4 regions of the Plantactinospora veratri genome follow, and region 1 is predicted to be linked to each of the others. Evidence: riboswitches for the same ligand, from Rfam matches in the RefSeq annotation. Region 1 holds a riboswitch; each other region holds the start of a gene.
What was found. A riboswitch is a leader RNA that binds a small molecule or an ion and turns the genes downstream of it on or off. The one in region 1 is predicted to bind S-adenosylmethionine.

Region 1 (7,763 bases):
TCCTGGACCGGCTGCTCACCGGCGACCTGCTCACCGACGGGCTGCTCCGGCACGAGGTGACCCTGGCCCGCGAGCCCGCCCGCCGGCTGCTGGTCCGCCGCGCGGTCTGCGCACCGGAGGAAATCGGCGCGACCCTCGGCGGCGAGATCGGCCCACTGCTGGCCGGGATGTCGGGACTCGACTGGAGACCGCCGGTCTGGGGCCTGTTCCCGGTCGACCTGGGCAGCCAGCTCCGGGTCGCGGTGGGGGTGCAGAGCGAGGTACCCGCCGACGTCGTGGCCGGGACGGCCGTCGAGGAGCTGCCGCCGGGTCCGGTGGCGGCGGCGGTGCACGTCGGACCGTACGAACACCTGACGTTGACGTACCAGGCGGTCTTCGCCTGGATCCACGAGCGCGGGCTGCGCCCGTGCGGCCAGGTGCGGGAGGCGTACCTGGCCGACCCGGTGACGACCGAGCCGGCTCAACTGGTGACCCGGGTGGTCGTGCCGATCGAGGACGAGGAGCCGAGCTGAGATGACCACCACGCCGACGAGGACCGATCTGAAGAAGGTCCACTTCCAGTTGTACGCGGCGGGTACCGCCCCGGCACTGGTGGAGGTACCGGAGTTGCCGTACCTGGCGATCGACGGTGTCGGAGACCCGGACGGGGCCGGGTACCAGCAGGCGGTGCGGGCGCTGTACACGGTCGCGTACGGGCTGCGCTCCCGGCTGCGCCGGGCCGACGTGCTGGACTACTCCGTCGCGCCACTGGAGGGGCTGTGGTGGGGGTCGGCGGAGTGGGACCCGACCGGCCAGGACCGGTCGACCTGGAACTGGACGATGCTGATCCTCCAGCCGTCGCAGGCGGCGCAGCCGGATCTGGTCGCGGATCTGGTCGCGGAGACGACCCGGAAGAAGCCCGGGGTACCGGTGGACCGGGTCGAGCTGCGCCGGTTGACGGAGGGGAGGAGCGCGCAACTGTTGCACATCGGGCCGTACGGCGAGGAGCGCCCGACCCGCGACCGGCTGATGGCCTTCCTCGACGAGTCCGGGTACCGGATCTCGGGGCACCACCACGAGATCTACCTGTCCAACCCGGCCCGGACGGCCGCGGCGAGGCTGAGGACGATTCTCCGCTATCCGGTGGCGCTGCGCTGAGACGGTCCCCCCGGCGGGCGGTCGCCAGCGGCGATCCGCTCGGCCACAGTGGACGGTGTTCCTCGCGGAGGCTCAGGGCGTCGCACGAGCCTCGTGCAGCAGCCGGAGCTGGCCGAGTTCGGCGACGTTCTTCATCAGCTCCGCGTTGACCCAGGCGACCATGTGCGCGACGGTGTGCGCCGGGTCGCCCTGCCACGGGAACGGGGCGGTCTCGTCGAGGTCTGCCTCGGTGAGCCCGTCGAGCACCGACAGCCACTCGGTGCGGAGGGTACGCAGCCAGGCGATGGTCGCCGCGAGGTCGCCGGGCCAGTGCACCTCGGTACGGTCCGGCGGGGTGCGTCCCCCGGCGTGGTCGACGGCCGCGCTCCACCACCAGCCGAGGTGCCAACTGAGCCAGCCGACGGTGGGAACCGGGACCGGATCCGGCTCGGTGTCCGACCAGTCCGGCAGCCATCGGCCGGCGTCGTCCGGGCGTACCGTCCAGGAGAGCGCGGCCGGCTCCCAGAGCAGGTGGGCGGGCTCCAGCCGCTCCAGGTGGTACTCGAACAGCGACCAGGTCAGGTCGAACTGCCATCGCAGCAGCTCAGCGCGGGATGCCGACATTGCGCGATCTTCGCATCGCAGCCGTGGCCGGGCGAGCGGTTATCCACGACTCAGGGGGTCGTCGGTCGGATCGACGCCCCGGCGGGAGCCGGTCGCGTGTTCGCAGAGGATGGTATCGATGTCCGAGCCGCGCGGTTGCTCGTTTCCGACCGGAAGAGCTGGCTCAGCCCCGTCTGCCGACGATCTCGGCCACCTCGCCTGGTCTGGACAGGAACGGCGCGTGTGCGGACTCCAGCGTCACGACGGAGGTCGGATTCTCCGGGAAGGCGGCGTCGGCCTCCGCGACGAGTACCCGCTGGAGGGCAGGGCGGATCGCCATGTCCCGGGCGCAGACGACGTAGGTGCGGGGGAGGGAGCCCCAACCGTCCCGGGTCAGCCGGGTGGTGCCGCGCATCATGCTGACCGGGGCGTCCGGGGTGAGCAGGCCCAGCGCGGCATCGGCGACGACCGGGTCGACGTCCGCGTAGAACGCGTCGCGAAGCAGCTGGCGGTAGGCGGGGTCGTCCGAGGCGAGGTCGAGCCGCAGCGCCCCGATCACCGCGGGGTCGCCCCGGAGGGCGGGCAGGACCACCGCGCCCGAGTTCTCCGGCAGCGCGAAGTACCCGTCGGCCGCCTTGTCCGAGGCGGGCATGATGGCGGCGAGGTACACGGCGTGCGCCACCAGTTCGGGAACCTGCTGCGCCGCCCGGGTCAGGACGGGGCCGCCCATGCTGTGCGCCACCACCGTGACCGGGCCGCCACGGCCCAGCGTTTCGATCTGCGAAACCAGCAGCTCGGCCGCCTGGTCGAGGCCCACCTCCGCCACCGGCGAGAACTCGGTGGCCAGCTCATCCGGGTCGAACGGACGCATGGTCAGGCACTCGGGTCGACGCGCGCGCAGCCCGTGCCCGGCCATGTCGACCGCCAGGGTCGGGCGGCCGTACGGCAGGAGGTGGGCGATGACCTCGGTCCAGCACCAGGCACCGTGCCAGGAGCCGTGCAGCAACAGGATCGGGGTCGACCCGGGGGACATGGCCGCTCCTTTCGATGACCACGGCGTTGCGGTTGACGTCCATCGCCCTCCGCTTCAGCGTTCCGGGTCGGCCGGCGGCGACATCCGGCAACTGACGTGGCTTCAACAATCGCAAACGATCAATATGTCGCCATTCCCGACCGGCCGTAGACCCCTCTGCCGCAACGACGGTCGCCGAGGGGATGACCCGGCGCAGACCGGCGCGACGGAGGCGGTGTTACGATCATCGGCGAAGGTCATGAGCGCCAGCGCGAAGCCCCGGCTTGCTGGCCGGCAACCCTCCGTTCGCGGGCGGGGTGCTCCGGGTGAGGACCAGGCTCGGCGCGAGTGCCGTCGAGCAAGCCGCGAAGCAGGAGGTCCAGGTGACGTCGATCCCTTCCTTCGACCAGGACACAGCATCCGGACAGCACCTCAAGCCGACCGGCCAGGTGCGACCGCGGCTGCGCCTCGCCGGTGCCGACGACGCCGAGCAGATTGCCCGGCTGCACGCCGAGAGTTGGCGCCGGCACTACCGTGGCGCCTACGCCGACTCCTTTCTCGACGGCGACGTCGCCGCCGACCGGCACTCGGTCTGGTCGGCACGGCTGGCCGCCCCGACCAACAGCCAGACGGTGGTGGCCGAAGACGACAGCCGGCTGGTCGGCTTCGTCCACGTCGTGTTCGACCACGACCCCAGTTGGGGCAGCCTGATCGACAACCTGCACGTCGTGCACGGCCGCCAGCGGACCGGCGTCGGCACCACGCTGCTGGCCCACGCAGCCCGAGCCGTCCTGGAACACGCGACGGCCGAACGGATGTACCTGTGGGTCCTCGAGCAGAACACGGCGGCGCAGCGGTTCTACCGCGCCTGCGGAGCCCGCGGCGTCGAGACGGCGACAGTGTCACCGCCCGGCGGAGACCCTTCCCGACTCAACGGTGCTCCCCGCAAGTTCCGGATGGCCTGGCCGGACGTCACAGCCCCGAGCGGGCTCGACACCCGTCGCCGAGACCGCGAGTAGCGCGGGGCCGTCTACCTGACCCTGGCACCGCAGTTCCTCGACGTGCGGGGCCCCGTGCTGGTCCCGGTCTCGGCGCCCGGACCCGCTCCTGACGCCCGTCAGCCTCAGGGCAACGCCTTCACCGGGTTCGCGGGCCCGCCGCGTGTGGTGGCCGCGATCCTGAGCAGGCAGGCGAGATCCGGAATCGTCCTGACCTGCCGCGAGACGACCTGCTCGCCGGCGCGGTTCCAGATGCGCAGCCGCACCCGCCCCCGCTCCACCCGTGCGACGTCCGACCAGGCGACGAACCGCCGTCCGTCGCGCACTCCCAGCTTGCTGACCGTGATCGGGCCGAATGCGCTGCTGCCGGTCTCAGTGATCTCCCTGGTCCGGCGCGGGTAGGTCACCTCGGCCACCGCCCGCTCGACGGCCTCGGCGAGCCGGCCGACGCCTGCGTAGGGGGGTCTGGCCAGGTTGAGCGTCGTGCCGTCGGTCAGCTCCAGTACGCAGCGCGGAAACTCCTCAGCCGGGCCGAGCTGGTAGATCCGGGTCACCCAGACCCGGACGTGCGCGACCTCGTCCCACCTGAGCAGGCGGGTCACGGTGGTCGTCCCGGTCGTGGTGAGCAGGCCACGGGTGCAGAGGTACAGGTGACGGCGGGACTTGCGCCAGGCGGGTACGGCGAACAGCACCCCGAGCCCAGCGGCCCCGGCGCCGATCGCCCGCCCGACATCGTCGCCGAAAAGCAGCCCGAACCCGCCGAGCACGCCGCAGGTGACCGCGAAACTCAGCTCCATCGCCACCGTCAGCCGATAGCGCTCGACCACCTCACCGAGGCCGGTTTCCGCGACGATCTCCGCAATCTCGGGCGGGCAGTTCCGCATCCGACGCTCACCTCCCGGACGATCGCTGCGACGGATCCGTTTCCCATCGTCGTCCGGGCGGTCAACCGGTTCGCCGGCTGGGACGGCCGGGACCGGCGGGCGGCGCGATGCCCCATCACACGTCGATCCGCACCGATCCCGCGTCTGCACTGGCGGCGAGGAACGCGACGGTCTCGTCCTGCATCGCGAACAGTTCCCGGATGGGAGCTGGCCGACGTGACGTGGCGGCGAGGTCCGCCTGTGCCTCGCTGGACCACAGGAACGGGTACACCGCCAGACCGTGTGACGCCGCCAGTTGCTCGACCTCGGCGTGCCATCCGGGCCAGCGCTGCGACTCGTAGAACTCGGCCGTGCCGCCGGATGTAGGGTCGCCCGGTGACCGCGTACGACATCGCCGCCCGGCTGCCCACCATCGACCGGCTGCGGCAGCGCTGCAAGGCACTGGCCGTGCTCGACCGCATCATCGACGAGGGGCACCCCTACCACGCCTATACCTCGACCTGGGGCACGGACGAGGCGGCACTGATGAGCAGCGGCAGCGGCGACGAGTGGACCGTGGTGTTCACCGCCGACGGCGCGTTCATCCGGGTCTTTGATCATGAGTCGGCGATGTCGCCCTACGGCGATCCGGACCACGAGTTGTGGCCGGGCCTGCTCGACGGCCTCCCCGTGGTGTTGCGTCCCCAGGTGGAGGAGCCCGCCTTCTGCGATGAGACCGGCCGGTTCGTCGCCACCGCGGTGCTGTGGCGGTCGGTTGGTGACGACCGCTGGCACGCTGGCGAAGGCATCACCTTTCCACCACCGGACGGGTTCGACGATGACGGCGGACCGGACGGGTCCGGGATGCTCGAAATCCTGCTCGACGACATCGTCGACCGGTTCGTCGAGTACGCCGGCGACTACTACGAAATGGAGGTGGACCGGGCAGCAGTGGAGTACGTCGTCGCCCACCGGCCGCTTACCGACACCGTGGTAAGCGCACTGAACCCTCGGCACACCGTCGCCGACCTGGCAGAGGATGTCGCCGCGATCGGCTACCCGAGCACCGCGCTGTAGCGGGCCGCAGACCCGTGGCAGGAGACCCTACCCGGCCGCACCTTCGAGTAGTGCCGGTACGACGAATCCCCCGGCACCGAGCATGATGCTCGGCGCCGGGGCACCTTTCACCGTGATCGTCGGCTCGGTCAACCGGCTGTGGCGTGGAGCAGACTCACAGTCCCCAGCCGTACCGGATACGATCGCGGCCGGAGGCATTGCGGACAGTGAGGTTCAGGTTGGTGCCGCTGCCGCTGAGGGCGAACATCGAGTACCAGTCGTAACCGGAGCTTCCGGTGGGCTTGCCGCCGAGGGCGGGCCAGTAGGTGCCGCCCATCTGGTTGTCCCGCATGACCTGGGTGACGGCGCGAATGTGCCGCACGAAGTTGTCGGTGCTGTTCGCGTTGCCGTAGTTGAGGCCGTTGTCCATGGGCGCGCCGTACTCGGTCACGATCGCGCGGGAGGCGCAGTTCCCGAGGCGGGTCTGGATGTGGCTTCGGAAGGCGTCGTACGTCATCGCGTCGTAGAAGAAGGCGTAGTGGTGGAAGGAGAGCAACGTCCCGTTGAAGCGGCTGTCGTTGCAGACGTCCCGCAGGTCCTGGCTGTAGCCGGTGCCGCCGATGAGCACCCGGCTCGGCACCGCCGAGTAGTGGTAGCTGAGCCAGTTCGCCGCGACGTTGCGCCAGTCCGCCGAGCTGTAGCCGTGCGGCTCGTTCATCGGCTCGAAGTAGACGTTGGTGTTGGAGCCGTAGGTGTTGGTCACGCGGGACCACATCGTGTTCCACGCGGCGAGGTTGGTGATCCTGCCGCCGGAGGCGGCGCCGTCCTCCCAGTACGCGAGGATGACCTTGAATCCGCGGGCGGTGGCGGCGTCGATGGCCCCCCGGTAGTTGTTCCACCACGTCGTGCCGACGGTGTGGGTGTTGATCGGCAGCCGGACCGTGTTGACCCCCACGGCCGCCATGTCGTCGTAGAGGGCATTGGCCTTGGCCCGCACGGTCGCGTTGCTGTCGGACTGGCTCAGCCCCTGGACGACGAGCGGGCCGGTGCTGAAGTTGTCACCCAGCACGGCCCAGTTCATCCCTCTGAACTGATTGGTGGCCGCGCCGGCCGGGGATGCGCCGCTGACGGCGGCGACCGGAATCAGCGCCGCCGTGGCCAGGGCGCCGACGAGGATCCGACCGAGTGATCGTCGACGGGATGTCGGTACCTCGTCGTGTCGAGGGTCGTTCGTGCCTCGACCGATCTGGGTGCCCTGCTGGATTGTCAATGTCTCGTCCTTCCTCGGGGGTTCTGTGCCGGACACGACGGAGCCATGCCGTACTGCCTGCGCGTAGCTGTCCGCTGGGTGTGCACCGTGTCCCCGACCGACCCGGACGGGTACGCCGTGGCGCCGGCCCGCAACACCCCTGGCAACATCTTCTTGATCCACTCGTCCGAGGGCCGTCAGTTACGGGTACGGCCGAGGTAGACGTTGCGGGCGCGGTAGAGGGTCTCGGCGGACGGGCCGGGTGAGCCGGAGGAGCCCTCCATCTGGAGGTTGATGATCAGCCACATCGGCTTGCCGACGAAGTTGGACCCTCGGTGCTGGCCCTTCCACTGGCCGTCGAGGTAGTAGTGGATGTCGACGTCGGTCGCGTTGACCTTGGCGATCCAGACCCGGTACTCGTGCCACGCGGCCGGGTTCGAGACCCCGACGATGGTGTTGTCCCACGCCCCGTCGTAGGTGTTGAACCAGTTCCGCGCGTCCCCCTTGTATTCGAGTATGTCGCTCTCCGGCGGCCAACTGTTCGCTCCGGTGAGCCAGAACGCCGGCCAGGTGCCGCGGCTCGACGGTGCCTGGAACTCGCCCCTGACCTCGTAGTTCGGGAACTGGTCGCTGACGAGCACCTGGTCTTTGGCGTGGATGGCGCCGGAGTGGTAGCGGATCGGCAGATGTGGGTCGGCCGAGCTGGTCCCCTCGTCCCAGGTGATGCGGGTGGCTCTGATGTTGAGTTGCCCGCTGGGCGAGAGGTAGACGTGGTTGTTGTCCGTGGCGCTCGCGTACATTCGGGCGCTGCCGTTGTGGTCGGAGCCCCACGGGTAGCGGAAGTTCCACTCGGCGGTCAGCGCCTC
Region 2 (7,763 bases), on a different contig from region 1:
CCCCGACGAGTGGCACTCCGACGGGGTGGCGCTGCCGCTGACGTACCGGTTCGAGCCGGGGACGGAGACCGACGGGGTGACGGTGGACATCCCGCTGCCGATGCTCAACCAGGTCGACGCGGAGAGCTTCGACTGGCAGGTACCCGGGCTGCGCGAGGAACTCGTGGTGGCGCTGATCCGGTCGCTGCCGAAGGCCGTACGCCGCAACTTCGTCCCGGTGCCGGACTACGCCCGGGCGGTGCTGGCCTCCATCACGCCCGGCCGGGAGCCGCTGCTCGACGCGCTGACCCGGGAACTGCGCCGGATGACCGGGGTGACCGTGCCCCGGGACGCCTGGGACGTCGAGCGGCTGCCGGCGCACCTGCGCCCCACCTTCCGGGTGGTCGGCGAGGAGCGGCAGACCGTCGCCGAGGGCAAGGACCTGCCGGCGCTGCAACGGCAGCTCACCACCCAGGTACGCCGGATGGTGGCCGCCGCCGCCCCGGACGTCGAACGGTCGGGGCTGCGGGAGTGGAGCATCGGCACGCTGCCGCGCTCGATCGAGCAGGACCGGGCCGGCTACCTGGTGACCGCCTATCCGGCCCTGGTCGACGAGGGCGACACGGTCGGGGTACGGGTCTTCGAGACCGAGGCCGAGCAGGGCCGCCAGATGTGGGCCGGCACCCGGCGGCTGCTCCGGCTGACCCTCGGCTCGCCGCAGAAGTTCGTCTCCGGCCGCCTCTCCAACGAGGCGAAGCTGGCGCTGAGCCGCAACCCGCACCGCAACGTGCAGGAGCTGCTCGACGACGCCGCCGACGCGGCGGTGGACAAGCTGATCGCCGATGCCGGCGGGCCGGCCTGGGACGCCGAGGGTTTCGCCGCGCTGCGCGACCGGGTCCGGGCGGATCTGGTCGACACCACCGTCGAGGTCGTCGACCGGGTACGCCGGGTGCTCGCCGCCGCCTACGCGGTCGAGCAGCGGCTGGCCCGGACCAACAACCTGACCATGGTGGCGGCGCTGGCCGACATCCGGGCCCAGCTCTCCGGGCTGGTGCACCGCGGCTTCGTCACCGAGACCGGTTACGCCCGCCTCGCCGACCTTCCCCGCTATCTGACCGCGATCGAGCGCCGCCTCGACCGGCTGCCGCAGAACCCGCAGCGGGACCGCGACCAGCAGGCCCGGATCGCCCAGGTGCAGCAGGAGTACCGGGAGATGGTCGACGCGCTGCCGCCGGCGCGCCGGGGTGCCGACGCGGTACGGCAGATCCGCTGGATGATCGAGGAACTCCGGGTGAACGTCTTCGCCCAGGCGCTCGGTACGCCGTACCCGATCTCGGAACAGCGGATCTACCGGGCGATGGACGTCGCCGAGGCGGGCTGAGCCCCCGCACCGGCCGGGCGGCGCGGCGGGGTGGGTGGCGAGCGACACAGCCATCCCGGCCCTGACCAGTTGGAATGTCGGGGACCTGGTTGAGTAGGCTGTGCTCCGGCCATCCAGAGCGACCGAGAGACCTGGCTCGTCGACGTCGCAGCAACCCCCCACCGTGGGTGCGGGTGCTACCGCCAGGATCGATGGAGGTTCCGTAGTGCGCAGCATCCGAGCCGGGCGGGCGAGCCGGCTGCACGTCGTCTGGCACCGGTGGCGTCGACACGTCGACCTCTGCCGGACCAGCACCATGCTCTGTCGGGCCTCGGCCTGACCGCGACCGCCGGTCGGCGGCATTCCGACCATCTCGTCAGCACCCCCTGAGCGACGCCGTCCCGCACTGCCCATGACCTGACCGGTCGGGTGGTCCTTCGGCACACCGTCGCCGGATATTTCATGGAGTTTCAGCACAATGCGCATCAACTCACTCGCCACCCGCCTCCTCTCCGGGGTCGCCGCCGTCGCGCTGCTCGGTGCGGTCGCCGCCTGCGGCGGCTCGTCGTCGGGCGACACCGCCGACAACCCCTACGACCTGCTGCAACCCGGGACCCTGCGGGTCGGCACCCTGACCGACGCACCGCCGAACGTCTTCCTGAAGGACGGCAGGTTCACCGGCTTCGACAACGATCTGATGACCGCCGTCGCGGGCAAGCTCGGGCTCAGGGTGGAGTTCGTCGGCACCGAGTTCTCCGCGCTGCTCGCCCAGGTCAACAACCACAAGTTCGACGCCGGCTCGTCGTCGATCACCATCACCGAGGCGCGGCGCAAGACCGTCGACTTCAGCAACGGGTACGACTTCGGCTACTTCGGACTCGACGTGCCGGCCGGCTCGCCGATCAGGAGCTTCGCCGAGCTGAAGGGCAAGCGGGTGGTCGTGGTGCAGGGCACCGTGCAGGACGACTACGCCACCAAGGAGGGTCTCGACCCGGTCCGGGTACCCGACTACAACGGCGCGATCAACCAGCTCAAGTCGAAGACCGCCGACGCCTGGATCGCACCCGCCGAGATCGGCGAGAAGTCCGCACAGGAGAGTGGCGGCAAGATCGTGCTGGTCGAGAAGCAGCTCAGCTCGGCGCCGACCGCGTTCGCGGTGGCCAAGGGCGCCGACCCGCTGCGCGAGGCGCTGAACTCCGCACTCGACCAGGTGATCGAGGACGGCACCTGGACCCGCCTCCAGGAGCAGTACTATCCCGGGCGGCCGGTGCCGGAAAGCTTCAAGCCGGGCAGCGGCACGGTGACGTACCCGCCGGTCAAGGCCGGTCCGACGAGCCCGGCCGCCACCCCGGCGAGCTGACCCGGCCCGCACACCAGACAGTCGCCGGCCGGCCGCCCCCGGCCGGCCGGCGACTCCGGATCCGAGACAGGCGAGGCGATGGAGACCCTGGCGACGCTGTGGGAGACGTTCTTCGACTGGGAGTCGATGCGCGAGGCACTGCCCGAGATGCTCACGGTCGGGCTGCCCAACACGCTGCTGCTGGCGCTGCTCTCCGCCATCGTGGGGACGCTGCTCGGCATGCTGCTGGCGATGGCCGGGCTGGCCCGGACCCGGTGGCTGCGCTGGCCGGCGCGGATCTACACCGACGTGTTCCGGGGACTGCCGGCCGCCGTCACCATCCTGCTGATCGGGGTCGGGCTGGCACCGCTCGGGCTCGCCTGGTGGGGCCCCAACCCCTATCCGCTGGGCATCCTGGCGCTGTCGCTGATCGCGGCGGCGTACATCGGGGAGATCTTCCGGTCCGGCATCCAGAGCGTGGAGGCCAGCCAGCTGGAGGCGACCCGGGCGCTGGGACTGTCGCACGGCGCCGCCATGCGCCTGGTGATCATCCCGCAGGGCGTACGCCGGGTCCTGCCGGCCTGGGTCAACCAGCTCATCGCACTGATCAAAGACTCCAGCCTGGTCTACTTCCTCGGCCTGGTGGCCAGCCAGCGGGAACTGTTCCGGATCGGCCAGGACTATGCGGCGAACACCGGCAACGAGTCCGCGCTGCTGCTCGCCGGGCTCTTCTACCTGGTCATCACCGTGCCGCTGACCCACCTGGTCAACTGGGTCGACCGGCGGCTGCGCGACGGCCGGGCCGGTGGCCCGGAACCCGACGAGGAGGATCCGGTGGCGCTCGCCGGCGAGACCGCGCTACCGACGGGTGGAAGGGGAACCCAGCATGCCTGAGTCTGTCACTCCGACGGTGTCGGCCCGACCGGACGGGGCAGGTCCCGGATACGAGTCGGTCAGCGTCGCGACCCGCGACGTACATCTCGCGTTCGGCCGGAACCAGGTGCTGCGCGGCATCGACCTCGAGGTCGGCCGGGGCGAGACCGCCTGTGTGATCGGCCCCTCCGGCTCCGGGAAGTCCACCCTGCTCCGGGTCGTCAACCGACTGCTGGAGCCGGACCAGGGCGACGTACTGCTGGACGGTGTGAGCGTGCTCGACCAGGATCCGGACGCGCTGCGCCAGCGGATCGGCATGGTCTTCCAGCAGTTCAACCTCTTCCCGCACATGACGGTGCTGCGCAACGTCACGCTCGCGCTCCGGCAGCTCAGGAAGCTTTCCAAGGACGAGGCCACCGAACTGGCGCTGCGCCAGCTCGACCTCGTCGGGCTCCGGCACAAGGCGGACGTACGACCCGGCCGGCTCTCCGGCGGCCAGCAGCAGCGGGTGGCCATCGCCCGGGCACTGGCGATGTCGCCCCGGGTGATGCTCTTCGACGAGGCGACCTCGGCGCTCGACCCGGAACTGGTCAAGGGCGTGCTCTCGCTGATGGCGGACCTGGCCGGTCAGGGCATGACGATGCTGGTCGTCACCCACGAGATGGGCTTCGCCCGGCAGGTCGCCGACCAGGTCGTCTTCCTCGACCGCGGTCGGGTGGTCGAGGCCGGCCCGCCGGCACAGATCTTCGAGGACCCGCGCAGTGCCCGGCTCGGGCAGTTCCTCTCCCAGGTCCTCTGATCGGTCCGGTGTGCCGTCTCGGTGTGCCTTCCCCGGTCAGCCGCGCGGCCTGACCGGGAGCGCCGACAGGCCCCGGAGCAGCAGGCTGGACCGCCAGCCGATCTCCTCCGCCGGTACCGCCAGGCGCATCCCGGGAAACCGGCGGGCCAGGGCGCCGAAGGCGATCTGCCCCTCCAGCCGGGCCAGCGGTGCGCCGAGGCAGTAGTGGATGCCGTGCCCGAAGGCGAGGTTGGGGGTGGGCGGGCGATCCAGGTCCAGCCGGTCCGGCTCCGGGAACCGGTCCGGGTCCCGGTTGGCCGAGAGCAGGGCCACCAGCACCGACGCGCCCTGCGGAATGGTCCGGCCGCCCAGCTCGACCGGCTCCATCGCGGTCCGGAACGAGGCGTTCTGCACCGGGCCCTCGTAGCGCAGTACCTCGTCGATCGTCCCGGGTAGCAGCGCCGGTTCGGCCACCACCCGGGCCCAGCGCTCCGGTTCGGCCAACAGCAGCAGCATGCCGTTGCCGATCAGGTTGACCGTGGTCTCGTGCCCGGCGATCAGGAAGAGGTAGACCATCGAGACGAGTTCGTCGTCGGTGAGCCGGTCACCCTGCTCGTGCACCGCGATCAGCGCGGAGAGCAGGTCGTCGGCCGGCTGCTCACGCTTGGCCGCCAGCAGCGTACGGATGTAGCCGACGATCGCGGTCAGCGCGGGCGGCAGCCCGGCCGGGTTCATCGGGCCGGTCACGATCGCATCCGTCCAGCGCCGGAAGTCGGCCTGGTCCTCGGCCGGTACCCCGAGCAGCTCGCAGATCACCTGGATCGGCAGCGGGAAGGCGAACCGGTCGATCAGGTCCACCTGTTCGGCGTCGGCGATGCCGTCCAGCAACTGCTCGGTCAGCTCCTCGATCCGGGGGCGCAGTGCGGCGACCCGGCGTGCGGTGAACGCGCCGGAGACCAGCCGCCGCAGCCGGGTGTGGTCGGGCGGGTTCAGCGCCAGCATGTGCCGGCCCACCGCCCGGGCCACGTCGTCCGGGATCATCCCCCGGTAGTTGAACCCGCCGGCCGAGGTGGCCTTGGCCAGCCGCGGGTCGCTCAGTGCCCGCTGGGCGTCCTCGTAACGGGTGACGACCCAGGCGGTGACGCCGGTCGGCAGCTCGACCTCCACGACCGGGTTGTCCCGGCGCAGCTCGGCGAGGACCCGGTGCAGATCGGCGGCGATCCCGAACGGATTGGCGATGGTCGACATTCGTCTCCCCAGACGACGAGTGGACGGCCCGCGGCCGGAGCGGCTCCGGGCTCCCTCCCATGCTGCCACTGTCGACGCCGGGCGCGGTGACACGGCGACCCGGCACCCCTGCCCCGGCGGGTGCGCCGCCGCCGGTACGAGCCCGGTCGTCGGAGCGCGTGCAGCGCCCGTACTCGTCGAGAGTGCCGGCTATGATCTTGCGCATGGCGCTGCTGCACCGGGCCGCACTGCATCCCGGCAAACTCGAACTCCTGGCGAACTGGCTGCCCGGCCGGCGCTGGTACCGGGGCCCCGCCGACGTCGTCCGCGTCGCGAGTTTCCGGTTCGACGACCCGGACGGAGCGGTCGGGATCGAGACTATGCTCGTCAGGTCCGGCGACGGGCCGGTGCACCAGGTGCCGCTCACCTACCGCGCCGCGCCGCTACCCGGCGGCGACGACTGGCTGATCGGCACCACCGAGCACTCGGTGCTCGGCCGCCGCTGGGTGTACGACGCCTGCGGCGACCCGGTCTACGCCAGCGCGCTGGCCGCCGCGATCGTCACCGGCAGCGGCCAGGCGGAGGAGTTCTTCGAGGTCGACGGGGTACGCGAGGTCCGCCCGCCGAGCATGACCGTGACCGGCAGCGGCACCCCGGGCAGCACCGTACCGCCGGTGCACGTGATCCGTCGGGTTGTCGAGGACGAGCCGACGACGATCGTCACGGACGCCGCGGAACTCACCGTCCTCCGCCGCCCCGAGAACGGAGCCGGCGGGCTGACCGGCGCCACCCCGAGCACCGCCGCCCTGACCGGCAGCTGGCCCGGCCAGCCGACCCCGGTGGCGCTGGCCTACGCCGTCCTGCGCTGAGGCCGGACCACCCACGGCGGCACCACGGCCGGGGGCCTGTCGACCACCGGCCCGGCGGCACTACCCTGCGGGTGGTGGCGGCGGGAAGTAGTCGCGGAGCTTCGCGATCCGGCCGTCGCGTATCCGGAAGATCTGCACCAGGGACATGGTCGTACGCTGCCCGGTCGGCGCGACGAGGACCGTGTCGATCTCGACGACGAAGACGTCCGGGTCGGCGGTCTCGTGCAACGAGTATCCGGACTCCGCCAGGTCAGCCGTGCCCTGGTAGGCCGGCTCTCTGTGGTAGGCACCCATCCCGGCCCGGATCGCCCTCCGGCCGACCAGCCGGCGCGGCAGCGGATGACCGGCCGGCAGCAGCGGCGCCTCGTATTCACCGTCCTCGGTGAACAGTGCGGCGACCGCCTCCGGATCCCGGCTGATCGCGCCGGCGTGGAGGTACCGTTCGAAGATTTCCCGGTGGGTGAGGGTCACTTTCTCCAGCCTATCGGCAGTCGTCAACGGCAACCGACGTCGTGCAGCCGGACGGTCCCGATCGGGCAGCTCCGCCAGGCTGCTACCACCGCGTCCCAGCCCAGATGCACGCGGCGAACTAGCCGTTGCGCGCGGGTCGACTTCCGGCTACCTCGCCACCGGCGGGCGCGACACCTCCGCTGGTACGCCGGGCTGTGCTGGTTGTCCGTCCTCTGATCGTTACGGTCGAGACGATGGCCGCAGGGCCGGAGGCGGAAGGGGTGGATGGTGGAGGGCCGGGATGAGCTGATCGGTGGGTTGGTGGAGGAGATGCCGCGCTACATCTCCGCCGCGGTGAGATTTCAGGTCGCGGTCGCCCATCAGCTCGACATGTCGGTTTCTGATGTGCACGGGCTGGCCGCACTGTTGGAGACCGGACCGGCCGGGGTCAGACAGCTGGCCGATCTGATGGGAATGACCACGAGTGCGGTGACCCGCCTCGTGGACCGGCTCGAACGCGGCGGGTATGTGCGGCGGGAGCCTGATCCGGCGGACCGTCGGCGGGTCGTGATCCATGTGGTTGAGGAACGGGTCGCGCAGGTCGCGGGCTACTACGAGCGGTTGAACGTTCGCTGGCAGCGGCAGATCAGCCAGTACTCCGACCCCGAGTTGCGGTTCCTGCTCGAGTTCCTGCGGCAGGGACGCCAAGACGCCCGGGCCGAGACCGTCAATCTGCGCGCTGGGGGCCGGCAGCACGCCACCCGGGGGCGCCGGGTCCTGCGACCACCCTCTGCCGAGCCCCCGGAGGGCGATAAGGGAGCACCCTGATCTACCCCGGATAGCTGCTGCGAGAACTTGCTGCTTGCAGCAGCGAGTCGGTTGACTGGT
Region 3 (7,763 bases), on a different contig from region 1:
GCTGCTGCGCGAACGCGACGTGCACGCCGTCGCCGCCCAGCGGGTAGAGACCGACTCCACCGGCCTCTACCTGTGACGCGCCCGGCCGCCCGCCGCCACTGACGCTCGGAGTCAGCGCCGGTACGGCCCCGGCCAGGGTCCGACCGGCCCGGAGCCGGGTGCGGGCGGTCCGCCGTACGGGCCGGGTGCTCCGGGGTACGAGGCCGGCGGTCCGCCGTACGGGCCGTACCCGGGGGCGGGGTAGACCGGAGCCGGTGGGCGCGGGGGCGCCACCAGGACCACCGGGATCGGTACCACCGGCTCGGCCGGCGCCGGCAGGGTCCGGCGGGAGCCGTCCGGGAAGGACAGGTGGTAGCGGGATCCGTCCCAGATTCCCGCCGGTGCCTGCGGATCCCGGCCGACGAAGACCCTGCGGGCGGCCTGGATCGCGTCGAGCAGCCGGCGTTCCTCGTCGAGCTTGCGGGCGAGCTGCGCCGGCCGGCGCTCCAGCCCACGCACCAGCCCGTCCCGGAGCAGGGCGAGCCGGGTCGCGGAGATCTGGAGCGCGCGCATCGCCTTGGCGCCCTCCTCACCGGCGATCCGGCGGGCCCAGCGGCGGGCCGCGTGCCGCCGGCCGAGGGTGCCGAGCGCGGCCAGTTCGGGTGGGGTGAGCCAGCCCGTCGAGACGTAGTCGGGGAGCCGGCGCTGGGTGAGCCGGCCCTCCCAGCTCCGGACCCAGACGGCCAGGCCGACCACGCCCAGGAAGATCGGCACCATCAGCCCGAGGTAGCTGTAGAGCAGGATCAGCGGCTCACCGGAGAGCTGGGTGAGGGTCGCTGCCAGGTTCCAGGCGCCGTGCAGCATCATCGCCAGCAGCAGGCCGGCGAGCGGGGCGAGGATCCGGATCGGGCGGCTGGCCGACCGGACGGCGATGCCGAGCCCGATGCCGGTCATCGAGGTGAAGAGCGGGTGGGCGAAGCCGCTGATCAGTACCCGCAGGATGAAGATCCCGAAGACGTTCTGCGCACCGGTGGCCGGGCCGTACTGGTCGACGCCCTCGGCGTAGCCGTGCAGGCCGAAGTAGAGGATGTTCTCGACCATGGCGAAGCCGACCGCCGACAGACCACAGTAGACGATGCCGTCGGTGATCCCGGACCACTTGCGGCGCTGGTAGAGCAGGAGCAGAAGCGGCCCGAGCGCCTTGGTCAGCTCCTCGATGAAGGGCGCGACCAGCACCCCGACCACCGGGAGGGGGAGCTGGAGGGTGTCGGCCGCGAAGGTGTTGGTGCGCAGCGCGGCGAAGGTGGAGACCGCCGCACCCCAGCCGAGGCAGAAGGCGAGATACTTGACCGGCTCCGGGTCGTACCGGTCGAGCCAGAGGAAACAGGCGACCAGTACCGGCACCGGCAGCGCCGCCGCGCCCAGCCCGATCAGTGGCGGCGTGACCCCGGCCGGCGACACCAGTTCCCAGGCCATCAGCACCGCGCAGACGACGATCAGCGCTATCGCCCCGATCATCGTCAACAGCCGGGCCAGGCTGCGCCGCTCGGGCGCCGCCACCTCCGGCAGGCCGAATGCGGGGGGCGGGAACTGCCCCGACGGGGCGGGCGGCCACGGCGGGGTCGGCGACGGCGGCTGGGGCGCCGCCGTACCGGGCGGGGTGTCGGCCATGTGATCAGCGTAGTTCCTCCGGCCAGCCCGGCCGGACCACAACCGGGCCGGTTATGCTCTCTGGCAGGTCACGAGCGCCAGCGTCAAGCCCCGGCTTGCTGGCCGGCAACCCTCGTCGAGGTTCGCGGTGGGGTGCCCCGGGTGATGACCGGGCTCGGTGCGCGCCCGCACCGGGCAAGCGCGGACCCCGTCCCCACCCGCTCCGGGGTCCCTGGCCACCGGAGGTATCCCCGATGAGCACCAGTGTCGTTTCCGCACCCGCCCGGCCGACCGGCGTAACCGCACCGGCAACGTCGACTCCGGCAGCGCCGCTCGGGGTGCTCGGAGTGCCGGGACAGATCAACCTCGACTACGCCGCCACCGCACCGTGCGCGCAGGCCGCCGCCGACGCCGTGGCCGAGCTGCTGCCCTGGTACGGCAGCGTGCACCGGGGCGCCGGAGCGCTCTCCCGGCGCAGCACCCTGGCGTACGAGCGGGCCCGGCAGCAGGTCGGCGACTTCCTAGGGTCACGCGCGGACGACCACGTCGTCTTCACCCGCAACACCACCGACGCGCTCAACCTGCTGGCCCGGGCCCTGCCGCCCGGCACCCGGGTGGTGACCTTCGCCGCCGAGCACCACGCGAACCTGCTGCCCTGGCCCACCGGTACGGTCCGGTTGCCGGTGCCCGGCTCGGTCGCCGACGCCGTGCGAGCGGTCGACGCGGCACTGCGGGAACTGCGCCGGGGCAGCGGCGGCGGCGCACCGATCCTGGTCGCGGTGACCGGGGCCAGCAACGTCACCGGCGAGTGCTGGCCGGTCGCCGACCTGGCCCGGGTCGCCCACCGGCACGGCGCCCGGATCGCGCTGGACGCCGCCCAGCTCGCCCCGCACGCCGAACTGGACATCGCCGCCCTGGCAGTCGACTACGTGGCCGTTTCCGGACACAAGCTGTACGCGCCGTTCGGAATCGGCGTACTGGCCGGACGGGCGGACTGGCTCGACGCCGCCCCGCCGTACCTGGCCGGTGGCGGTGCGACCCTCGGGGTCGGGGCGGCCACCCATGACGTGCGCTGGGTCGAGGGGCCCGCCCGGCACGAGGCGGGCACGCCCAACCTGCTCGGCGCGGTGGCGCTGGCCGCGGTCTGCGCTGCCCTGGCCGGGGCGGACCGCAGCGCGCTGTACGCGCACGAGCAGGCCCTGCTCGCCCGGCTGCGGTCCGGGCTCGCCGCCCTGCCGGAGGTGGTCGAACTGCGTACCTTCGACGCGGCCGCGCCCCGGGTCGGCATCGTCTCGTTCGTGGTCGCCGGCCGGGACTCGGCGGCGGTCGCGGCCGACCTCGCCCAGCGCTGGCAGCTCGGGCTGCGGGACGGGCTCTTCTGTGCGCACCCGCTGGCCCGGCGGCTGCTCGCCGAGGCGGCCGCCCGGAGCGGGCGGCCGGACCTGCCGCCGACCGCGCTGCGCGCGAGCATCGGGCTGGGCAGCACCGCCGGGCACGTCGACCGGCTGCTCACCGCCCTGGCGGCCCCCCGCTGACCTGCGCCGCGCCCGGCACCCGGTGGTCCGCGCCCGGTGCGGGCGCGCTGCCGGGCGGAGTGGCGGCGCCACGGTCAACGTGCCGGGCCCATCCCGAACGAGGGGCCACCGGAGCGTCGGTCCGACGGCGGCATGTCGGGCTGCCGGGCGGCCTCCGCGGCTGCCTCTCCGGCGTGCCCGCCCGCCGCCCGGCGTACGAGCTGGTTCGCCTCCAGCCGTTCGATGCCGGTGGCCCGGAGCAGGTCACTGCCGGTGGTACGCACCTGTGCGATCACCACGCTGCCGGAGAACCCGACCCCCTCGGCGTACGCCCGACCGGCCTTGCCGATCGCCTGCAACGCCTGCTCCCGGGCGGCCTCCGGGCGTACGCCGTGCCCGAGGTCCCGGCGCAGCAGCCGTACCGCCTCGGCGAGCATGGTGACCGCGTTCGACATCTCCTCCGGGATCGGCTCCTCGTCCTCCAGCGCGGTGACCGCCCGCCGGATCAGGGTCCCGCTGTTGTGCACGGCGTGCTCGATGTACTCGGAACTCTCCACGTACTGGGTCAGCGCTCCCCGGCGGTGCCAGCGCACCGGTGCCAGGATCGCGGTCTCCCGGCCGCCCTCCAACGCCTCCTCGAAGCCCTGCAGGTGCCTCTCCACCTCGCGGAGCCGGTCCAGCGCGGCCTCTGCCCGGCCCGGATCCCGGACCTTGAGCGCCTCCCCGGTCTCGGAGAGTTCCTCGGCGAGCCGGCCCAGGGCCGGCCGGGCCGCCCGGTCCACCACGCGCAACGGGTTCAACGGCAGCACCAGTGCGATCACCACGAGCCCGGCGGCCCCGCCGATCAGCGCGTCGATGACCCGGGGGAACTCGATGGTGCCCCGCAGCGGCGATTCGACGGTCACGATCAGCACCGCGGTCGCCGCCGCCTGGGTCACCACCGCCGGACCACCGCCGAGGAAGATGGTGACCACGATCGCCAGGAAGACGATCACGCCGAGCTGCCAGGGTCCGGCGCCGGCGGAGAAGACCAGGGCGTCGCCGATGCCGATGCCGACCGCCACGCCAATGATCAACTCGACCGTCCGGCGGAGCCGCTGGCCGACGGAGGAGGCGAGGGTACCGATCGCGGAGATCGGTGCGAAGACCGGCGACGGGTTGCCCAGGAACTCGTGCGAGCCGACCCAGGCCAGCGCGGCCGCCACCCCCGCCTGGAGCGCCAGCACCAGGTTGAAGCGTACGGCGTGCCAGCGGTCCCGCACGGTGGCCCGGGACCGCTGCCGGAACTCCTTCGCCAGGTTGGCGATCCGCTCCCGATCGAGGTCCACGGGCGTTTTGGCCACGGTGGCCCGGACGGAGCGCATGGCGGGGACTACCCGCTGACGAACCGGTCGAACCCGTCCGGGCGGCGCCAGTGAGCGTCGACCGGGTTGTCCGAGGTGTTCCCCGACGGTCGGAAACGACCGTGGTCGACGTACTCGTCGGGCGACTAGCCTGCCAGGCATGCCGGATCTTCTCGACGACCTGCGGGCGGCGCTCGGCGACTCCGCCGTGCTCACCGACCCCGACCTGCTCCGCAGCCACCAGCGCGACGAGGCCGACCTCTGCGTGGCCGGAACACCGGCCGTGCTGGTCCGGCCCCGGACCACCGAGGAGGTGGTCGCGGTGGTCCGCACCGCCGCCGCGCACGGGGTACCGGTGGTGCCGCAGGGGGCCCGGACCGGGCTCGCCGGAGCCGCCAACGCGGTCGACGGGGCGGTGCTGCTCTCCACGGTGTCGATGGACGAGATCCGCGAGGTCGACCCGGTGAACCGGATCGCGGTGGTCCAGCCGGGCGTGGTCAACGCCATGCTGGCCGCCGCCGTCGCCAAGCACGGCCTGCGCTATCCGCCCGACCCCGGCTCGTGGGAGTCCTCCACCATCGGCGGCAACGTGGCGACGAACGCGGGCGGAATGTGCTGCGTCAAGTACGGCGTGACGACGGAGTACGTCCTCGGTCTGGAGGTGGTGCTCGCCGACGGTGAGGTGCTGCGCACCGGACGGCGTACCGCCAAGGGGGTCGCCGGATACGACCTGACCCGGCTCTTCGTCGGCTCGGAGGGCACCCTCGGAGTGATCACCGAGGTGACCGTCTCGCTCCGGCCGGCCGCCGAGGAGTCGCTGACCCTGGTCGCGGTCTTCCCCTCCACCACCGCCGCCGGCCGGGCGGTCGCGGAGATCTCCGCCCGGGGGCTCAGCCCGAGCCTGCTGGAACTGCTCGACCGCACCCATCTGGGCGCGATCGAGGCGTACCGGCCGATGGGGTTGCGCACCGACGCCGAGGCGCTGCTGCTCGCCGCCGCCGACACCGGCACCCGGGCCGCCGCAGACCTCGCCAAGCTCGCCGAGGTCTGCACGGCGAGCGGCGCCGACGAGGTCTTCGCGGCCACCGACGCGGAGGAGGCGGCGGCGCTGCTCCAGGCCCGTCGGCTGGCCCACCCGGCGATGGAGCGGTTCGCCGCCGCCACCTATCCGGACGGCATCGGCGGGCTGGTCATCGACGACGTGGCGGTACCCCGGGACGCGCTCGCGGCGCTGCTCGACGGGGTGGCCCGGATCTCCGCCGAGCACGACGTGCCGATCGGCGTGGTCGGGCACGCCGGGGACGGCAACATGCATCCGAACATCGTGGTCGACCGGGCCGACCCGGCGAACCTGGAGCGGGGCCGGCGCGCCTTCGACGCGATCATGGAGCTGGGTCTCTCGCTCGGCGGCACCTGCACCGGCGAGCACGGCGTCGGCCTGCTCAAGCGGGACTGGCTGGCCCGGGAGATCGGGCCGGTGGGCCTGCGGGTGCACCGGGCCATCAAGGACGCACTCGACCCGACCGGGCTGCTCAACCCCGGCAAGGTGCTCTGACGGGGCGGGGCTGAGCCGGGTCCGGGCGAGGTGCGCTGACGGCGCGGGCTGAACGGGGTCCGGCGCGCCTCAGCCGGGCAGTTCCGCCCCGTCCCGGCCGGCACCCCGGTCGGCGGCGAAACCGCGTACGTCGGGCGCCCCGACCCGGGCCGCGTCGGCGGTGGCGTCGTCCGGCATCCGCTGGGACTGCCGTTCCGCCTGCACCCGGGCCAGGTAGTGCTCGACCTCGCGGGCCCGGACCGGGGCGTCCCAGCCGAGCACCCGACCCATGATCTCGGCGGTGTGTTCGGCCGACTCGGTGCCCCGGTGCGCGGTCTCGAAGGAGATCCGGGTACGCCGGGTCAGCACGTCGTCGAGGTGCAGCGCCCCCTCGGCCCGGGCGGCGTACGCCACCTCGGCGGCGAGGTACTCGGGTGCCCCGGCCAGCGGGGAGCCGAGCAGCGGCTCGGCGTCGACCATGTCCAGCAGGTGGGTGGTGAGGTTGCCGTACCGCTCCAGCAGGTGTTCGACCACCCCGGCCTGCACCCCGTGCCGGCGGGCCAGGTCGGCCCGGTCCCGCCACAGCGCGGCGTAGCCGTCGGCGCCGACCAGCGGCAGGTCGGCGGTGCGTGAGGCGCGTACCCCGCCGAGCCGGCGGGCGGCCCGGTCGACCACGTCGGCGGCCATCACCCGGTACGTCGTGTATTTCCCGCCGGCCACCAGCAGCAGCCCGAGCATCGGCTCGTAGACGGCGTGCTCGCGGGAGAGCTTCGAGGTCGAGTCCGCCTCGCCACTGAGCAGCGGGCGCAGCCCGGCGTAGACGCCCTCGATGTCGGCGGTGGTCAGCGGCCGGTCCAGCACGGTGTTGACCTGGTCGAGCAGATAGTCGATGTCCCGGGCCGAGGCCGCCGGGTGGGCCCGGTCGAGCCGCCAGTCGGTGTCGGTGGTGCCGATGATCCAGTGCCCGCCCCACGGGATCACGAAGAGCACCGAGGTCGGGGTACGCAGGATCAGCCCGGCGTCGCCGGTGATCGCCGAACGGGGCACCACCAGGTGTACTCCCTTGGAGGCCCGTACCCGCAGGCCGCGCCGCACCCCGACGTCGCCGAGGAGTTCGGACATGTCGTCGCTCCACACCCCGGTGGCCGCGATGACGGTGCGGGCGCGTACCTCGAACTCGGCGTCCGGGGAGCCGGGCGGCGCCTCCATGTCCCGGACCCGCACCCCGGTCACCTCGCGGGCCTGCCGGAGCAGGCCGACGACGCGGGCGCTGCTCACCGTCGCCGCGCCGAGGCTGGCCGCGGTGCGGGCCAGGGTGACCACCAGGCGGGCGTCGTCGACCTGCCCGTCGTAGTAGCGGATCGCCCCGGAGATCGCGTCGGCGCGGAGGCTGGGGAAGGTGCGCCGGGCTCCCTCCCGGGTGAGGTGCCGGTGCAGCGGCATGCCCCGCCCGCCGCCGAAGATCCCGGCGAAGGCGTCGTAGGCGGCGACCCCGGTGCCGTAGTAGGAGCGTCGCCAGGCCCGGCCGGCGAGTCCGGCCGGACCGCTGCCGGGCGGCAGCGGCACCAGGATCGGCACCGGGCGCACCAGGTGCGGTGCGAGCCGGGTGGCGAGCAGGCCCCGTTCGGTCAGCGCCTCGTGGACCAGGTGGAACTCCAGTTGCTCCAGGTAGCGCAGCCCGCCGTGGATCAGCTTGCTGGACCGGCTGGAGGTGCCGGCGGCGAAGTCGCGGGCCTCGACCAG
Region 4 (7,763 bases), on a different contig from region 1:
GCGGCCTGCTGGCCTCCCTGGTCGAGGCGGTGGCCGACTGGTCGAGGGCGGCCGGCCGGCCGGAACTGCTGCTGGAGGTGGTGGTCGGCAACGACCGAGCGGTACGGGCGTACCAGCGGCTGGGCTTCGTCGACACGGGGGTACGGGTCGCGCACCCGACCATCCCGACGCTGCGCGAGCTACAGATGCGCCGGACCGCCTGAGCCGCGCCGCCACCCCGCCCACCTGCCGGTTAGGAAGGGCCCCTTCTTCTACCGAAAGCGATAAGAGGGGGCCCTTCCTTACACCTCAGTTGTGGCGGCGGGCCTGCACCACCCGGAACCGGTTGGCGACGTAGGCGCCGTCGGTCAACGCGGCGTTCGCCGCCGGGTTGGCACCGCTGCCGTGGAAGTCCGAGAACGCCGCCGACTGGTTGACGAAGACGCCACCGGTGAGGTTGCAGGAGAGGTGCACCCCGGTCTCGATCGCCGCGATCTCGGCCGCGTCCAGCACGGCGTTGTCGGTGGAGTAGACCGAGGCGGTCAGCGCGCCCCGCTCGCCGACGGTCTGCCGCAGGATCGCCAGGCTGTGCGGGGTGGAGTCGGTGGCGATCACGAACGAGATCGGCCCGAACCACTCCCGCCCGTACGTGCCGACCTCGTCGGCACCGAGCTTCGCGATCAGCGGCGTACGCACCACCGCACCCGGATAGTTGGGGTGCTCGACCGGGCGGGACGGCAACACCGGCTCGCCGACCCCGGCGACCTCGTCGAGTCGGGCCAGTACCCCGTCGTTGACGATCGCGCCGGTCAACTCGACGGCCCGGGCCGGGTCGCCGGTGAGCTTGCCGACCACCCCGGCGATGCCGGCGGCGACCTCGTCGACGCTCTTGTGCCCCTGGTCGGTCTCGATCCCGTCCCGGGGCACCAGGATGTTCTGCGGGGTGGTGCACATCTGTCCGCTGTAGAGGACCAGCGAGAAGCCGATGTTGCGGCACATCCCGGCGAAGTCGTCGGTCGAGTCGACCACGATGGCGTTGACACCGGCCTTCTCGGTGTAGACGGCCGCCTGCCGGGCGTTCGCCTCCAGCCAGTCGCCGTACTCGGTGGAGCCGGTGAAGTCGACGATCCGGACCTCGGGGCGGAGCGCCAGGGTGGAGGCCAGCTTCTCGCCCGGCGCTTCGGGGGCGAGCAGGATCAGGTTGGGGTCGAAGCCCGCCTCGGCCAGCACCTCGCGGGCGTACCGGACGGTGACGGCGAGTGGCAGCACGGCCCGGGGGTGCGGCTTGACCACCACCGGGTTGCCGGTGACCAGCGAGGCGAAGAGTCCGGGGTAGGTGTTCCAGGTCGGGAAGGTGTTGCAGCCGATCGCCAGCGCCACCCCGCGCGGCACCACGTGGAAGTTCTTGGTCATCCGCAGCGGGTCGCCCTTGCCGGCCGGCTTCTCCCAGGCCGCCGTCGCCGGGTGCCGGGTCATCTCCCGGTACGCGTAGGCGAGCGCCTCCAGCGCCCGGTCCAGCGCGTGCGCGCCGCCGGCCTGGAAGGCCATCACGAACGCCTGCCCGGTGGTCGCGTGCACCGCGTTGGCCAGCTCGAAGACGTGGGCGTGCAGCCGGGCGAGGATCTCCAGGCAGACCCCGACCCGGGTCTGCGGCCCGGCGTCCCGCCAGGCCGGCAGCGCGGTCGCGGCGGCGGCGAGCAGCACCTCGGAGTCGGCGTGCGGGTAGCTCACCCCGAGGTCGATGCCGAACGGGCTCGCCTCGGTGGCCACCCAGTCGCCGGTGCCGGGCTGGTCGAGCGGGAACTTGCCGCCCAGGTACGCCCGGAACGCCGCCTCGCCCTCGGCGGCGGCGGTCTCGCCGTAGACCCGGGGGCTGGGCGACTCGGGGTACGCGGACCAGTAGGAGCGTTCGGTGATCGCGGTGAGCGCCCGTTCCAGGGTGTCGGTGTGCCGGGCGAAGAAGGGGTGCGGGGTCTCCGTCATCCCGCCATCATGCCGCACCGGCCCGGCCGGTCCCAGCCTCCGCACCCGGGGCGGGCGCCGCTGGTCAGAGGGTTACCTGCCAGGTGTTGAGCCCGGCGACCGCCCGGAAGCCCAGCGCCTCGTTGATCGAGATCATGTAGTCGTTCGACGCCGCGTTGTAGGTGTCGACGACCCGCAGCGCCGGCTCGTGCTCCCGGATGTGCCGCAGGTTGTCGACCTTGATCACGGTGCCCAGGCGGTGTCCCCGGTGCGCCGGCTCGACCAGGGTGATCTGCTGGAAGGCGTGCCAGTCGCAGCTGGTGTTCATGCCGATCCCGGTCCAGGCCACCAACCGGCCGGTGGCGTCGTGCCGGGCACCGCTGTTGTACCAGTACTGGCCGCGCTCGTGGTACGCCTCCTCCATCTCGCGCAGCCGGCCCACGTCCGGCCGGGCCGCCTCCCAGGTCAGGTCGCCGAGCGGCGCGTCGCTGATCAGGCGGCTGTCGAGGTAGGCGACGTCCTCGGCGTACTCGTCGGGGGTGGCGCCGCGCCAACGCACGATCGAGTAGCCCTCGGCCCGGGCCAGTCCCTCGGTCAGCAGCCGGTCGAGTTCGGTCTCGTCGAGTGTGGTCAGGTCGAGCCGGCGGCGTATGTCGGCCAGCGCCGGTTTGGCACCCATCGCGGCGGCGAAGGCGTCGCCCGGTGTCGTCGGCGCGGCCTCGGGGCTCATGTTCGCCACCTCGCCGATGATCCGCTTGCGGCCCTCCTGGCGGACCAGCCGCACCGCCTGCTCGTAGAGCGCCCGGCCGACGCCCCGGCGGCGGTACTCCGGGTGGACGGCGAGCACCAGCCCGGCGTTCTCCAGGTTCTCCCGCTGGGGCAGCGAGACTGCCAGGTAGCCGACGGCCACCCCGTCGAGATAACCCAGCGCGTGCCGGTCCTCGTCACCCGGCCACGGTCGCCGGAGCGCGGCGAAGAAGCGCTGCCGGGACAGCGTCGGCACGTCGGGCTGGTCGACGGTGCGCGCGGAGGACTCGATCTCGTACGCCCGCTCGGTGGCGGCGACGTCGGCGACATCCAGTGGGGTGACCACGGTATCCATGCTCTGCAGAGTGCCGCTTACACGAAAGGGGCGCGACCGAATATCGAGGAACCGTCACCCGGATCGGCGGATTCGCGTTGAGCCGAAGGGCGGGCGACGACGTCGGCCCGACCGGGCGAGAGAGTTTGGTCGGGAGGACGCCCGCACAACGCCTCCGGCGCTGGGTCGTAAGAGCTTTGAAAGTCTACGGCGGTGCGTCCTCCCGCACGGAGCATCTTGCGACGTGCAGATGCAGTCGTCAAGTCCCCTTCCGCGTGTTTTCGTTACGGGCGGCAAAACAGCAGCTACGCACCGCATCCGTACCGCCGGGTCCGGGTCTCCGCCGATGGAACCGAACGATTCCACCTGCAAGTTGCACGTGCATCTGCCCGGGCACGGTTCGGGCAGATCCAAAAAATTCTTCCGGAAAATTCAGCCGAGCAGACCCGCGTCGCGGGCCGCCCGCAGCGACGGCTTGACCCGGTACGTCGGACCGACCTGTGCCGCCACCGCGTCCAGGGTCTTGAGACCCTCGCCGGTGTTGTAGACGACCGTCTCGGCATCCGGGTCCAGCCGGCCGCTCGCCACCAGCTTGCCGAGTACGGCCACGGTCACCCCGCCGGCCGTCTCGGCGAAGACGCCGGTGGTCCGGGCCAACTGCCGGATGGCGGCGCGGATCTCGTCGTCGTCGGCGTAGTCCATCCAGCCACCGGTACGGCGCACCGCCTCCAGGGCGTAGAACCCGGCGGCCGGGTCGCCGATGTTGAGCGACTTGGCGATCCCGGTCGGCCGGACCGGGGTGATCACGTCGGTGTCGCCGTGCAGCGCGACCGCGATCGGGTTGCAGCCGGCCGACTGGGCGCCGAAGACCTTCCAGCCGTTCGCCGGCGCCTCGACCAGTCCGATCTCGACCAGCTCGCTGAACGCCTTGTCAATCTTGGTGAGCAGCTCGCCACTGGCCATCGGGATGACCACCTGCTCGGGAATCCGCCACCCCAACTGCTCGGCCACCTCGTAGCCCAGCGTCTTGGAGCCCTCGGCGTAGTACGGCCGGACGTTCACGTTCACGAACGCGGTGTCGGCGAACTCGTCGGTCTCGACCAGCTCGCCGCAGAGCCGGTTGACGTCGTCGTACGAGCCGTCGATCGCGACCACGTCGCCGCCGTAGACGGCGGTGGTCACCACCTTGCCCTGCTCCAGGTCACCAGGGATGAAGACGATCGACGGCACCCCGGCCCGGGCCGCGTGCGCGGCGACCGAGTTCGCCAGGTTGCCGGTCGAGGCGCAGGCGAACCGGGTGAAGCCGAGGCCACGGGCGGCGGTCAGCGCCACCGACACCACCCGGTCCTTGAACGAGTGGGTGGGATTGGCGCTGTCGTCCTTGACCCAGAGCGGCGCCCGGATGCCCAGTTCGGCGGCGAGGCCGGCGGCCGGGACCAGCGGGGTCAGCCCCGGGTCGAGGGTGACCCGGGTGGTCGGGTCCTGGCCGGTCGGCAGCAGCGCGGCGTACCGCCAGAGGTTGTCCGGGCCGGCCTCGATGTCGGCCCGGGTGACCCGGGCCAGGGTCGCGGCGTCGTAGCCGACCTCCAGCGGGCCGAAACACTCGTAACAGGCGTGCTGCGCGATCAGCGGATATTCGGTGCCGCAGCCGCGACAGACGAGAACGCGGGCGGGATTGGGGGCCACCGGGCTGGTCTGGCTGGGGGTCGCGTCGATGATCGACGTCATGGCGATAGCCGTCCTCTCATCTTTCCCTGGCGCCGCACCGCGCGGCGGGGACGGATTTGGCACCTGCTCCGCCGTGGAGTGGTTGCCGGGGCGTCGTCGGGCCGTATCCCTCAGCCCCTCTGGATGAGGTATGAAGTTGTGCCGACAGTCTACGGGCACCGCCAGCCGCTGTCCCGGGTCTGTTCGCGGTGTGAGGAAGATCCCCACGCCGGACCACCGGACCGCCGTCGAGCGCCGGCTGAAATAGTTACCCCGGGCTGACGAGAACTCGGGTACGGCCACCGTCCGGCCGGGCGGGACGGGAGCACGGCGGTGCAGGACGGGAGCGTGACGGTGCGGGACGCGATGCGGGCCGGAGACGCGATGCGGGCCGGAGACGCGATGCGGGCCGGAACGGTCCGGATCGCCGGGGCGGGCGGCGACGAGATCGAGGCGTACCTGGCCCAACCTCTCGACGCCAGGCCGCACGGCGGGGTGGTGGTGATCCACCACATGCCCGGCTACGACGAGGCGACCAAGGAGATCACCCGTCGGCTGGCCAGCTACGGGTACGCGGCGATCTGCCCCAACCTGTACTCCCGGGAGGCACCCGGCGCCAGCCCCGACGACGCGGCGGCGGCGGCGCGGGCCGCCGGCGGCGTACCCGACGACCGGCTCGTCGGCGACGTCGGCGGCGCCGCCGAGCACCTGCGCGGGCTACCGGCCTCGAACGGCAGGGTCGGGGTCATCGGGTACTGCTCCGGTGGCCGGCAGGCGTTCCTGGCCGCCACCCGGCTGCCGCTGGACGCCGCCGTCGACTGCTACGGCGCGTTCGTGGTCGGCGACCCGCCGGACGACTTCCCGCTGGCGGTGCGGCCGCTGTTCGACCAGGCAGGCAGGCTCTCCTGCCCGCTGCTCGGGCTCTTCGGCGCCGAGGACCGGTACCCCGCACCGGCCCAGATGGACGAGCTGTCCCGGGAGCTGACCCGGCTCGGCAAGCCGCACGAGTTCCACACCTTCGCCGATGCCGGGCACGGCTTCTTCGCCGTCGACCGGCCCAGCTACCGGCCGCTGGCCGCCACCCAGGGGTGGCAACGGGTCCGGGACTTCTTCGACCGCCACCTGAACGCCTGACCGGGACGAATCCCGTCCGTCCCGAGCCCGAGGAGGCCGGCATGTGCACGTACGTCACGGTGAAGCGCGAGGTCGACGGCAGCGGCAAGGGTGCCGGCGGCTGGTTCCCGGTCAGCCACACCTGCGTCTACGTGGACCATCCGACGCACGCGCCGTACGCACACACCCTCAACATCGACTTTCTGAACCCGGCCGCCGGCCCGGGGGCGCGGGTCGCGGTCGAGCTGACCGAGGAGTCGGCGCTCGCCCTGGTCGAGGCGATCCAGGCCGCCCTGGCCGCCGCCCCGGCCGGGCTGGCCAGCCGCGACCAGAAGGTCTGACCCGGGTTTCCGCGAGCGGCGCCACAGGCACCTGCCGACCGGACGCTCCGCGGGCCGTGTCGGGCCGGGCCGGCTCAGAGCGACCGGGACTGCCGCACCAGGGCCCGGCCCACCCCGGCCACCGCGACGACGGCGACCACCCCGAGCAGCAGGCAATGCGGCCAGACCTCCGCGAACCCGCGCAGCAGCGCCTCCCGGAGCGCGGTGACGCCATGGCTGACCGGGTTGACGACGGCGAGGATCCGCGGCACCGTACCGAGGTTCTCGATCGGATAGAACGACGGGCTGGCGAAGAGCAGCAGCGGCACGAGTACGTTCACCAGCACGGTGAACCGCTGCGCGTCCCGGACCACGGTGGCGAGCAGCAGGCAGAGCGCGTTGAAGGCCAGCGCGGCGAGCAGCGCCACACAGAGCAGCGCGGCCCAGCGGTCCGCCGGCCAGCGAACCCGGAACAGCGCCGCCGAGGCCGCCAGCGCGGCGACCGTCTGCGCGGAGACCAGGGCGGAGCCGGCGAGCAGCTTGCCGGCGACGTACTGCCACCGGGTCAGCGGGTACGACCACAGCTCCAGCGCCATCCCGTGCGCCCGTTCCCGCACCAGCGCGGTACCCGAGGTGGTGGCGGCGGAGAGCAGCGCGGAGAACATCAGCGCCGGGATGACGAAGTCGGGATAGCCGACCGTCCGGCCCCGGTAGGTCACCGTACCGATCAGGTCGGCGAGCGAGGTGGCGAAGAGTGCGATGTAGACGGCGCTCGGCACCACCGCGAGCAGCAGGTCGCCCCGGTCGCGGGTGAGCAGCAGCCACTCCCGCCGCAGCGTCGCGGTGAGTCCGGAGCCGTGCCAGGGCGGCGCGGCGGTGTCGTCGTCGGCCAGGCCGGTCAGGCTCACCGGGTGGTCACCTCCGATCGGGTCAGGGCCACGAAGGCCTCCTCCAGCGAGGCGGTCGCCAGCTCCACGCTGTCGACCGGGATCCGCTGGTCGGCCAGTTCGGCCAGCAGCCGGGGCAGCCGCCGCCGGAGGTCCGGTCCGGTCAGTACGATCTCGTTGCCGCTGCGGGCGGCGGCCAGCCCCAGCCGCAGCGCACCGGCGGCGATCGCCGGCCAGCCGTCCACCGATCCGCTCCGCAGCACCGCCCGCGCCTCGCCTCGTTCGTCGCGCAGGTCCGCCGGGCTGCCGTCCCGGATCAGCCGCCCGTGCCGCAGCACCAGCACCCGCTCGGTGTTGCGCTCCACCTCGTCGAGGTAGTGGCTGGTCAGCACGATGGTCAGCTCGTGCTGCCGGCGCAGTTCGTTCAGCGCGGCCCAGACCCGTCGCCGGCCCTCGACGTCCAGCCCGGCCGACGGCTCGTCCAGCAGCAGGATCCTCGGCACCCGGAGCAGCGCCCGCACCAGTTGGAGCCGGCGTCGCTGTCCGGCGGAGAGGGTCTGCGCGGGCCGGTCCTCGGTGCCGGCCAGTTCGAAGGCGCCGAGCAGTTCCTCGGCCCGGGAACGGGCGCGACGCCAGGGCAGGCCCCGGAACGCGGCGGCGACCCGCAGGTTGTCCCGGACCGACAGGGTCAGGTCGAACGGCCCGGACTGGTGC

Region 2: linked by a shared signal. The riboswitch ahead of V1634_RS32715 (ABC transporter substrate-binding protein) and the one ahead of V1634_RS13650 (GNAT family N-acetyltransferase) in region 1 are both predicted to bind S-adenosylmethionine.
Region 3: linked by a shared signal. The riboswitch ahead of V1634_RS30900 (aminotransferase class V-fold PLP-dependent enzyme) and the one ahead of V1634_RS13650 (GNAT family N-acetyltransferase) in region 1 are both predicted to bind S-adenosylmethionine.
Region 4: linked by a shared signal. The riboswitch ahead of thrC (threonine synthase) and the one ahead of V1634_RS13650 (GNAT family N-acetyltransferase) in region 1 are both predicted to bind S-adenosylmethionine.

Annotation. Positions count from the first base shown of each region.
Region 1 covers NZ_JAZGQL010000008.1:315,452-323,214, reverse strand. The annotation lists gene V1634_RS13670 (MerR family transcriptional regulator) at 1-512, shown strand, start outside; gene V1634_RS13665 (GyrI-like domain-containing protein) at 514-1,137, shown strand; gene V1634_RS13660 (DinB family protein) at 1,210-1,740, opposite strand; gene V1634_RS13655 (alpha/beta fold hydrolase) at 1,904-2,752, opposite strand; SAM riboswitch class IV at 2,987-3,102, shown strand; gene V1634_RS13650 (GNAT family N-acetyltransferase) at 3,115-3,750, shown strand; gene V1634_RS13645 (DUF6585 family protein) at 3,855-4,613, opposite strand; gene V1634_RS13640 (DUF2625 family protein) at 4,729-5,055, opposite strand; gene V1634_RS13635 (hypothetical protein) at 4,989-5,669, shown strand; gene V1634_RS13630 (glycoside hydrolase family 5 protein) at 5,824-6,918, opposite strand; gene V1634_RS13625 (LamG domain-containing protein) at 7,095-7,763, opposite strand, start outside.
Region 2 covers NZ_JAZGQL010000036.1:45,017-52,779, forward strand. The annotation lists gene hrpA (ATP-dependent RNA helicase HrpA) at 1-1,360, shown strand, start outside; SAM riboswitch class I at 1,467-1,558, shown strand; gene V1634_RS32715 (ABC transporter substrate-binding protein) at 1,818-2,699, shown strand; gene V1634_RS32720 (amino acid ABC transporter permease) at 2,778-3,572, shown strand; gene V1634_RS32725 (amino acid ABC transporter ATP-binding protein) at 3,565-4,350, shown strand; gene V1634_RS32730 (cytochrome P450 family protein) at 4,387-5,577, opposite strand; gene V1634_RS32735 (CG0192-related protein) at 5,781-6,425, shown strand; gene V1634_RS32740 (nuclear transport factor 2 family protein) at 6,486-6,896, opposite strand; gene V1634_RS32745 (MarR family winged helix-turn-helix transcriptional regulator) at 7,161-7,703, shown strand.
Region 3 covers NZ_JAZGQL010000033.1:5,562-13,324, reverse strand. The annotation lists gene V1634_RS30910 (GroES family chaperonin) at 1-76, shown strand, start outside; gene V1634_RS30905 (PrsW family intramembrane metalloprotease) at 112-1,650, opposite strand; SAM riboswitch class IV at 1,717-1,837, shown strand; gene V1634_RS30900 (aminotransferase class V-fold PLP-dependent enzyme) at 1,884-3,164, shown strand; gene V1634_RS30895 (FUSC family protein) at 3,239-4,471, opposite strand; gene V1634_RS30890 (FAD-binding oxidoreductase) at 4,647-6,041, shown strand; gene V1634_RS30885 (glycerol-3-phosphate dehydrogenase/oxidase) at 6,111-7,763, opposite strand, start outside.
Region 4 covers NZ_JAZGQL010000001.1:478,980-486,742, forward strand. The annotation lists gene V1634_RS02160 (GNAT family N-acetyltransferase) at 1-203, shown strand, start outside; gene paaN (phenylacetic acid degradation protein PaaN) at 289-1,962, opposite strand; gene V1634_RS02170 (GNAT family N-acetyltransferase) at 2,027-3,043, opposite strand; gene thrC (threonine synthase) at 3,455-4,750, opposite strand; SAM riboswitch class I at 4,764-4,880, opposite strand; gene V1634_RS02180 (dienelactone hydrolase family protein) at 5,063-5,863, shown strand; gene V1634_RS02185 (DUF6295 family protein) at 5,905-6,183, shown strand; gene V1634_RS02190 (ABC transporter permease) at 6,258-7,070, opposite strand; gene V1634_RS02195 (ABC transporter ATP-binding protein) at 7,067-7,763, opposite strand, start outside.